DNA from 3 places in the Paenibacillus sp. FSL H7-0350 genome. Region 1 is predicted to be linked to each of the others. Evidence: riboswitches for the same ligand, from Rfam matches in the RefSeq annotation. Region 1 holds a riboswitch; each other region holds the start of a gene.
What was found. Region 1 has a riboswitch for thiamine pyrophosphate ahead of thiC (phosphomethylpyrimidine synthase ThiC). Riboswitches for the same ligand answer to the same signal wherever they lie in the genome.
Positions count from the first base shown of each region.

Region 2: it holds a riboswitch for thiamine pyrophosphate, as region 1 does, so the genes downstream of both, NYE24_RS31105 (thiamine phosphate synthase) here and thiC (phosphomethylpyrimidine synthase ThiC) in region 1, are expected to answer to the same signal.
Region 3: it holds a riboswitch for thiamine pyrophosphate, as region 1 does, so the genes downstream of both, NYE24_RS22540 (ABC transporter substrate-binding protein) here and thiC (phosphomethylpyrimidine synthase ThiC) in region 1, are expected to answer to the same signal.

Region 1 covers NZ_CP151972.1:4,551,300-4,554,574, reverse strand. Annotated here, with positions in the region: partial or broken gene thiC (phosphomethylpyrimidine synthase ThiC) at 169-1,836, opposite strand; TPP riboswitch at 1,988-2,094, opposite strand; gene trxB (thioredoxin-disulfide reductase) at 2,144-3,097, opposite strand; gene NYE24_RS20950 (tetratricopeptide repeat protein) at 3,144-3,275, opposite strand, start outside.
Region 2 covers NZ_CP151972.1:6,931,946-6,935,220, forward strand. Annotated here, with positions in the region: gene NYE24_RS31095 (SDR family oxidoreductase) at 1-671, shown strand, start outside; gene NYE24_RS31100 (hypothetical protein) at 813-1,349, shown strand; TPP riboswitch at 1,405-1,507, shown strand; gene NYE24_RS31105 (thiamine phosphate synthase) at 1,637-2,260, shown strand; gene thiS (sulfur carrier protein ThiS) at 2,300-2,503, shown strand; gene NYE24_RS31115 (thiazole synthase) at 2,534-3,275, shown strand, end outside.
Region 3 covers NZ_CP151972.1:4,919,490-4,922,764, reverse strand. Annotated here, with positions in the region: gene NYE24_RS22545 (hypothetical protein) at 1-865, shown strand, start outside; TPP riboswitch at 938-1,048, shown strand; gene NYE24_RS22540 (ABC transporter substrate-binding protein) at 1,198-2,268, shown strand; gene NYE24_RS22535 (MTH1187 family thiamine-binding protein) at 2,324-2,617, shown strand; gene NYE24_RS22530 (ABC transporter permease) at 2,614-3,275, shown strand, end outside.

The DNA of each region.
Region 1 (3,275 bases):
TCTTCTCAGGCAATAGCTTAGCATAGGGTGCAGAGGTGAATTGTGATTGTAATCACTAACTATAAAAAGACTATCCCCGCAAGCCTTTCAGCTTGGGAGATAGTCTGAGAATGTTACGATTCCGCTGTATTAGCAGCTAAGTTAGAGTGATTTGCTCCATCTATGGGAATTACGGATATCATGCGAAATCCGCATGCTGCAGAACTTAGGACCACACATCGAACAGAAATGCGCCTGCTTCGCCCCCTCCGCCGGCAGGGTCTCGTCATGATACGCGAGCGCTCTTTCCGGGTCGAGGGAAAGATGGAACTGGTCGCGCCAGCGGAACTCGAACCGCGCCTTGGACAGCGCATCGTCACGGTCCTGCGCTCCCGGATGTCCCTTGGCAAGGTCTGCAGCATGTGCAGCAATTTTGTAGGTAATGACGCCTTCGCGCACATCATTCTTGTCAGGCAGGCCTAAATGCTCCTTAGGGGTAACGTAACACAGCATCGCCGTGCCGAGCCCCCCGATCATCGCGGCTCCGATGGCCGAAGTGATGTGATCATAGCCGGGTGCAATATCCGTAGTCAGCGGCCCAAGCGTATAGAAAGGAGCTTCCCGGCAAATCTCAAGCTGCTTGTCCATATTCTCCTTAATCTTGTGCAGCGGCACATGCCCCGGACCTTCAACCATGACCTGAACATCGTGCTTCCAGGCTAGTAGGGTCAGTTCTCCCAGCGTCTCCAGCTCGGCGAACTGAGCTTCGTCATTGGCGTCGGCGATTGAGCCGGGACGCAGGCCATCCCCAAGTGAGAAGGCCACATCATACGTCTTCATAATCTCACATATATCTTCAAAGTGTGTGTACAGGAAGTTCTCCTGCTGATGAGCCAGGCACCAGGCGGCCATAATCGATCCGCCCCGGGATACGATGCCAGTCATTCTCCGGGCAGTCAGCGGAATATAGCGCCGCAGCACCCCTGCATGAATGGTGAAGTAATCCACTCCCTGCTCCGCCTGTTCAATCAACGTGTCACGATAGAGCTCCCAGGTTAAGTCCTCGGCAATGCCGTTCACCTTCTCCAGCGCCTGGTATAAGGGCACTGTACCGACCGGCACAGGAGAATTGCGGATAATCCACTCCCGGGTGGTATGGATCTTGGAACCGGTGGAGAGATCCATAATGGTGTCAGCCCCCCAGCGGGTCGCCCACCGCATCTTCTCCACTTCCTCTTCTATAGAAGAAGTGACCGCAGAATTTCCGATGTTCGCATTGATCTTCACCAGGAAGTTACGGCCGATAATCATCGGTTCACTCTCCGGGTGATTTATATTGGCCGGGATAATGGCACGGCCCGCTGCCACTTCATCCCGTACGAACTCCGGCCGGGTATTCTCGCGGATCGCAATATACTCCATTTCCGGTGTTATAATCCCTTGCCTTGCATAATGTAGTTGAGTTACATTACCGCCTGTATAGGCCCGCTGGGGATTCCTGCGCAGTCCTGGACAAGCTTCGGCGGCAGCCCCTTGTCTGCGGATTCCGTTATCCTCCGGCCGGACGGCTCTTCCGGTGTACTCCTCCGAATCGCCACGCTCCGCAATCCAGCTTGAACGGTGCGGCGGCAGCCCCCTCCGAATGTCAGTCTCTTCCGCGGCATCCGTGTAAATACCGCTTGTGTCATAGACACGCAGCGGAGCATTCTCCTCTTCCCCGGCAACGCCTTCGGTTCTGCTAAGGCTGATCTCACGCATCGGAACTTGGATATCCGGGCGTGAGCCCTCCACATACACTTTACGGCTTGCGGGGAATCCGGAAAGATCCACCTCTTCGTTTTTACCCATTCCTGTCATTTCAATCTCCTCCTCTTCGCTCTGTACACTCATCAGATAAGAGGTCACGCAGCAGATTGAGCTGAAGAATCTATAGATTCCTGCAAGTCAAAAAGCCGCTCCACCTGGAGCGGCTTTATTAAAGAAACAGCCAAATAAGACTGTACTCAAAAAAGGTCCGACTCCACTTTCCTACGCTGGTATGATCCAGATCAGGTTCAAGGGTCCGGAAATTCAATTTTCCCGTCTCAGCCTATTCAGGCTCCCCTAGTGGGTATCTTATCTAATTAAGTACATTTTACCTGTGCGGGTAATTGTTGTAAACCCGTTATTTGTCCAGCGATTCGCTCCAGTCGTGCACCATCGTGCCTTCCAGAAACTTCTCGGCATCCATAGCGGCCATACAGCCGGTTCCCGCTGCCGATATCGCTTGGCGGTAACGGGTGTCCTGCACATCGCCGCAGGCGAATACACCCGGGATGTTGGTCTCGGTGGTACCCGGATTCACCACGATATAGCCATTAGCATCCGTATTGATCTGCCCGCCCAAGAAGGCTGTGTTCGGTGTGTGTCCAATCGCTACGAACACACCGTCTGCCTCTACCAGCTCTGTCAGACCTGTCTCATTATTAAGCACCGTAAGACCCTTCACTCCGGTCTCTCCTACCGTTACTTCTACCGGTGTGCGGTTCAAGGCCCAGGTTACCTTGCTGTTGTCACGCGCCCGGTCCTGCATGATCTTCGAGGCCCGCAGCTCGGGACGGCGGTGAACCAGCGTTACGCTGGAAGCAAAACGGGTCAGGAAGCTGGCTTCCTCCATGGCAGAGTCACCTCCGCCGACGACGACAATCTTTTTATTACGGAAAAAGAAGCCGTCACAGGTCGCACAGGTGCTGACCCCACGGCCCACATTCTCCTGCTCGCCCGGGATGCCCAGATATCTTGCAGAGGCCCCGGTTGAAATAATGACTGACTCCGCTTCCAGTACACCCATTCCGTCCACTGTTACCTTGAACGGACGCTGTGAGAAGTCCACCGACTCCACCCAGCCGTTCTTGAATTCAGCGCCGAAGCGTTCTGCCTGCTTGCGCATATTGTCCATCAGGTCCGGACCCAGAATCCCTTCAGGGAAGCCTGGAAAGTTCTCCACTTCTGTTGTCGTTGTCAGTTGTCCCCCAGGCTGCAAGCCTTCAATTACCAGCGGGCTCAGGTTCGCACGCGCCAGATAAATGGCAGCAGTCAGCCCGGCCGGGCCTGTTCCGATTACAATCGTTTTGTACATTACATTGGCCTCCTTACAAGTAGATGTTCTTACAACAGCAATTGCTTCAAATACGGGTAGTGGACGGCGATAAGCCGCTGGTTCCTGGCAGTATCCCCTTGGGTCCGGGAGCAGCCGCAGGCTCCTGCTCTTCGCCGGGCGAACCGCCGGCTTCATTCAGGTTCTCCCCGATCAGCCG
Region 2 (3,275 bases), 2.4 Mb from region 1:
AGGAGGGCGCGGATGTGGTAATCTCCTATTTGAACGAGCATGAGGATGCGGAAGAGACCAAGCGCCAGGTGGAACAAGAGGGCAGAAAATGCATTCTGATCGCCGGGGACATCGGGGACGAATGCTTCTGTCAAAGCCTGATTCGTCAAACCGTTGAAGGACTCGGTAAGCTCGACATCCTGATCAACAATGCGGCGGAGCAGCATCCGCAGGACCATATTGAGGACATCTCAGCGGAGCAGCTGGAGCGTACGTTCCGGACGAATATTTTCTCCATGTTCTATCTGACCAAAGCAGCCATGCCTCATCTTACAAAAGGCTCTACGATCATTAACACCACCTCCATCACGGCGTATCGCGGCAGCCCGCAGCTGCTGGACTATTCGTCCACCAAGGGAGCGATTCTCAGCTTCACCCGTTCGCTGTCGATGAATCTGGCCGATAAGGGCATCCGCGTGAATGCGGTAGCGCCCGGACCAATCTGGACCCCGCTGATTCCGTCCACCTTTGACGCGAAGAAGGTCAGTGAGTTCGGCGGCACCCAGCCGATGAAGCGCCCGGGACAGCCTGAAGAGCTGGCACCGGCTTATGTATACCTGGCCTCGGACGATTCCTCCTATGTGAGCGGACAGGTGATGCATGTGAACGGCGGCGAGGTTGTCAACGGCTGATGGGATAAGTTATCGTGTGCAACATATAAATTCTATTTTAAAAAAGCCTAACCGCTTGCCGGCAGGCTTTTTTTCTGCGCTTGTAACTATTACAATATATTTCCGTCTATTTAGATAATTGGATATGAAAAGGGGATTGGGATGCTTAGAAAAAAAGGATTCATTCTATCTGCAGCGGGGATTTTTGTTTTTCTGGTAGTGTTCATTTACTTGACTCCTTTTGCAGGGAGACTTGTGGCAAATACAAGATTGGAAGGAAAGGCAAAAAGCATTGGGATTAGAATTACACAGGAATCGCCGCCGCTACCCCTTGTTACTTCCGGGAAAACCCAAATTCCGGTTACCCAAAGCAGCTATTGCTGGGGGAAATTAGGATGTGCGGATTATATAGGAGGACAATCCATGGTACAGGGGGTTACTCCCACTGTTATAGCCCCTGAGGGGGGGATCCATGTTGCTTTTACTTATAAACCGGCACCCGGCGGGTTAACCGTTCAGCAATTTGTCGATGATAAAGAAGTGCAAATTCCATTGCAGAACGGCTCTTTTAATGCTCCAAAAGAACAAGGCGTTTATTACTATGGCATATCAGCATTCTGGACAACCGAGGATGGTAAATTTTCAGAAGGGAGTTCATCTGTGGTTTTTGTAATTGAAGTAAAATCTACGAAAGAATAGCCCTAAGAGGAATAATATGCTAATATACAACAAGCAAGACGAAACAACCGCATAGAACGATCACTAGGGGTGCCGCAAGGCTGAGACGGGCGTAGTTGTCCGGACCCTTTGAACCTGATCTGGTTTATACCAGCGTAGGGAAGTGGAGAACGAATATTGCAGCGGGGGTACACGGTGAGTACCGGTATTCCAGCTTCTATTCCAGACTGCTTCCTTTACGGGGAGCGGTCTTTTTTGTGTTGTGTTGTGGTGTAGATTGAGCTGGAACAGACAGGAGGAGAAGGGTATTGTACGAGATTCATGCGGTCTCGGACGGGCGGCTGCAGCCTGAAGCGCTGGCTGAATGGGCCGTGGCGGTGCATTCTATGGTGGATTATATCCATCTCCGGGAAAAAGCCATGTCCGCCCGGGAACTGCTGGCGGCAGCGCAGCAGATGCTTCAGGCCGGGGTGCCGCCTTCGAAGCTGGTCATTAATGACCGGATCGATGTTGCCCTGGCCGCCGGGGCAGGCGGTGTACAGTTAGCCTGGCATAGCCTCCCACCAGCCGCAGTGCGCGGCCTTGCACCGGGCCTGCGGATCGGCAGATCGGTCCACTCGCCGGAAGAGGCGGCGGAAGCTGGAAGGCAGGGAGCAGACTTCTGCCTCTACGGGCATGTGTTCCCTACGGCCTGCAAGCCCGGACAGCAGGCACGGGGACTTGTGCAGCTGGCAGAGGCTGTCCTCTGGAGCCGCATACCGCTGATTGCGCTCGGAGGGATTACCCCGGGCAATGCCGGAGCGGTGCTGGCCCAAGGAGCGGCTGGCATTGCTGTCATGTCGGGAATCTGCGGAGCTCCAGACCCGGTGGGAGCGGCCTTGGCCTACAGGGAAGCGGTTCACAGGGCGGCAGAGCAGTCTTGTAACCCATGATATGGATCAAGTAAAAGGCACAGCAGGAGGTGAACAGGCATGATTGTGACCGTTAACGGTACCCGCCAGAGGGTGGAAGAGAGCTGCCGGACGCTGGCGGATCTGCTGGCCCGGCCTGAGTGGGCCGGTAAGCTGGTGATTGTCGAGCTGAACGGTGAGCTTGCCGGCAGAGAGGCTTACGGAGACACACTGCTCAGCGAAGGGGACCGGGTGGAGCTGGTTCATTTTGTAGGCGGAGGCTAAACACGAAGACTTACCCCAGGAGGCGTTAATATGCAAGATCCATTGATGATTGGCGGAGTGACTCTAACCAGCAGACTGTTCATTGGCACCGGAAAATACAGCCGTAACACCCTCATTCCCGAGGTGATTACGCGATCAGGCTCACAGGTCATTACCGTTGCCCTGCGCCGGGTGGACCCGGAGAGCAGTGACAATATTGTCAGCCATATTCCTTCCCATATGACCTTACTGCCTAATACCTCTGGTGCGCGCACCGCAGAGGAAGCAGTACGGATTGCCCGGCTGGCGAGATCGGCGGGACTGGGGAACTGGGTGAAGATTGAGGTCATCAACGACCAGAAATATTTGCTGCCGGATAACATGGAGACCATCCGGGCGACCGAGATCCTTGCAGCAGAGGGCTTCGTGGTGCTTCCGTACATGAGTCCTGATCTGTCCGCCGCTCTGCGGCTGAAGGCAGCGGGGGCCGCAGCCGTAATGCCGCTGGGAGCGCCGATCGGGTCCAACCGCGGGCTGCAGACCAAGGAGCTGATCCGGATTCTGATCTCCGAGATGGATCTGCCGGTGATCGTGGATGCCGGAATCGGCAGACCATCCGAGGCGGCTGAGGCGATGGAGATGGGGGCCGCAGCGGTCCTGCTTAATACAGCGATTGCTACCGCCTCAGATCCGCTGCTGATGGCAGAAGCTTTTCGTGAAGCGGTATCCGCAGGGCGCAAAGCTTATCTCGCCGGACTGGGGCCTGTGGAGGAGACGGCGGCAGCCTCTTCAC
Region 3 (3,275 bases), 370 kb from region 1:
CTTCATGTTCAATTCGCGAACTTCCTCCGGAGGTCTCGACTGGGATGCAAGCTACAGCGCTCTTCTTCCCCATGATCTCACTTTACAGGCTGAAGAAACGGTAACCTTATACATTAATAGCACGGTCATTGGACCGCTTGTCCTGGGGCCGCCGCAGACCGCCGATGACCTGCAGCAGCTCGGGGTCAGCGATGTCCAGCAGGATGTGCGGATTTCCGCTTTTCCGGTACGGCTGGGTGATGGGCTTGTCCGTGTTGAACTGGTCCCGGCTCTTCAGAAATCCGCATCCGCTGCATCTTCTTATACACTAGAGCCGCTAATGCCCTGGAATGGCACCTATGTCGAGAATGCAGCAGGAGTAAAAGTCTCTACCGAGCACTCTCCATCCTCTATAGGCTACTATTCTGAGCTCTTGTTCCGTGAACAGAAGGAAGCCGGAGGACATCCTTATACAGTCGTCATCCCTTACATCGAGGTATCCGATCAGGAAGCCGTCTCCCAGAAAGTTACCCTGCCGCTGCCCGCTATCGGAGAGAGCAGAACGCTGGATATTACTGCTGAGATCGCCGGATATCCGGTAGACTTCACCCGCATCACCCGCAGCAGTGAGACAGAGGTCAATGTAGATATAGACTTGAAATTTAACCCGGCGGGGGCAAAGTCACTTACCCATTTCTCTGTCAGCTATCCGGGCTCTAAGGAGCCTTATTCCTTTGGGTGGGAGGAGAGTGAAGGCACACCGCGTGTCATGAAGACTCTTAACCTGATTACAGAGCCGGGCGCGGATAAGCTGCGTTTTATACTTTCGAAGCCCATTTTTATATGGAAAGGTCCCTGGACTCTGCCGCTCAAACTGGAGGATTAAGACACAGAGGGTGGACAACGGCGGGGCTGCCGTCTATAATACACCGTAAGAACATAGCAATACCTGTGAACTTTATAGAACCAGGGGTGCTGGAATTGGCCGGCTGAGATTGTATCCCACAAGATACTGACCCTTATACCTGATCTGGATAATGCCAGCGTAGGAATCTTCATTCGGCACAGTGCCTTAAGCGGTACTGCAGCTGAAGTCCCCTCACGCAAGTCACTGGCGTCCCGATCATCGGGACGCTTTTTTGATTCTAAGGATGTACAGGAATAAGGTTTCTGTAAGCTCTGAAGACCAGGGGTTGCTGGAAGGAGAGAGAAAGAGAAATGGGAGTCAAAAAAACAGTCACACTACTGCTCAGCTCCATGCTGCTGCTCACCGTAGCGGGCTGTGGCGGCGGGAACAACAGCGGCAATGCGGGGGCCAGCGCACCTGCTGCCGGGAACAGCACGGCTGCACCTGATGCAACCGCAGCCGCACCCACGGATGCACCAAAGGCTCTGACCCCGGTCAAGATTGCCCTGGACTGGACGCCGAACACGAATCATACCGGCCTGTATGCTGCCAAGGAGTTGGGCTATTACGCGGAGGAAGGTCTTGATGTGCAGATTGTACAGCCTGGCGCTGCCGGGTCCGATACGATGGTCACTTCCGGCGAAGCCCAGTTCGGCATCAGCGCCCAGGAGGCGCTGACCCTGGCCCGTCTGCAGGATGTGCCGCTGGTGTCGATTGCTGCAATCATTCAGCATAATACCTCCGGGTTCGCGGCTCCGAAGGACCGCAATATTAAGACGCCGAAGGATTTCGAAGGCAAAACCTACGGAGGCTGGGGCTCCCCTGCGGAGCAGGCTGCCATGAAAGCCATCATGGACCCCGAAGGCGGGGATGTCTCCAAGGTGAAGCTGGTAAATATCGGCGAAGCGGACTTTTTCACAGCCGTGAAGCGGGATATTGACTTTGCCTGGATCTTCTATGCGTGGACCGGGGTAGAGGCCGAGCTGCGCGGGGAACCTCTGGATATGCTGTATCTGAAGGATTACGCTCCGCAGCTGGATTACTACACCCCGGTGCTAACCACTAGCGAGAAGGAAATCGCCCAGCACCCTGAAATGGTGAAGGCCTTCCTTAAGGCTACGTCCAAGGGATATCAGTACGCGATCGATAACCCGGAAGAAGCCGCGACGGTCTTGTCCGATGCTGTACCTGATCTGGACCCCAAGCTGGTGCTGGCCAGCCAGAAATGGCTTAGCCCGAAATACAAGGACGACGCCCCGCGCTGGGGCGAGCAGAAGCTTGAGATCTGGAAGAATTATGCCGACTGGATGTACGGCCTGAAGCTGCTGGATAAGCCGCTGGATGCGGAGAGTACGTTTACGAATGAATTTTTGCCGGAATGATAATCAACCCGCATAGCGGGAATCTTATACTTAACTTGGAGAGGAAGGATTCATCATGGCTAATACATTGCTCAGCATTCAGGTCATTCCCAAGACACCGAACAACGAGGATTCTATCCCTTATGTGGACAAGGCCATTGAGGTCATTCAGAAATCAGGCGTGAAGCATCAGGTCAATCCGCTGGAGACCACTATGGAAGGCGAGCTGTCCGAGCTGCTGGATATTGTGCGTGACATGCATGAGGCGCTGATCGCCTCCGGCAGCCCGAGTGTCATCTCACAGATCAAGATCGCCCATAATCCGGGCGGCATCAGCATGGATAAGCTGACCGAGAAATACCGGCCGTGAGAAGCACCTGGAAGCTAGTGTGGCCGCCCTTTGTGGCGGTCCTCTTTTTTGTCGGGATATGGCAGTTATCGGTTATGCTGTTCGACATCCCGGCCTACCAGCTGCCCAGCCCCGCAGATATCGCGCGTGAGTCGAAGAACAATGCCTCCGGGATCTGGGAGCACACCGCCGCCACGCTGCGGCTGACCCTGATCGGCTTCCCGGTCGGCACAGGCATTGGCCTGCTCACCGCCTTGCTGCTGCATCTGCTGCCCTGGGTCAAGCGGGCGATCTATCCGCTGCTGATCCTCAGCCAGAATGTGCCCTCCATTGCGCTGGCCCCGCTGCTGATTATCTGGTTCGGGTTCGGCCTGCTGCCCAAAATCATCCTGATCACCCTCGTCTGCTTCTTCCCTGTAGCTGTTGCAGCCATGGGCGGGCTGGCCCAAAGCGACCGGGTGATGATGAATTATATGAAGATGGCCGGTGCGGGCAAATGGCAAATCTTCACCCGGCTGGAGCTTCCCGGCTCCCTGCCCTCCCTGTTCTCCGGGCTCAAAATCTCCGCCACCTATGCGGTGATGGGTGCAGTGGTGGCCGAATGGATCGGCGCCGACAAGGGGATCGGCTACTATATGCTGCTGCAAAAGTCCTCTTACCGTGCGGACCGGATGTTCGT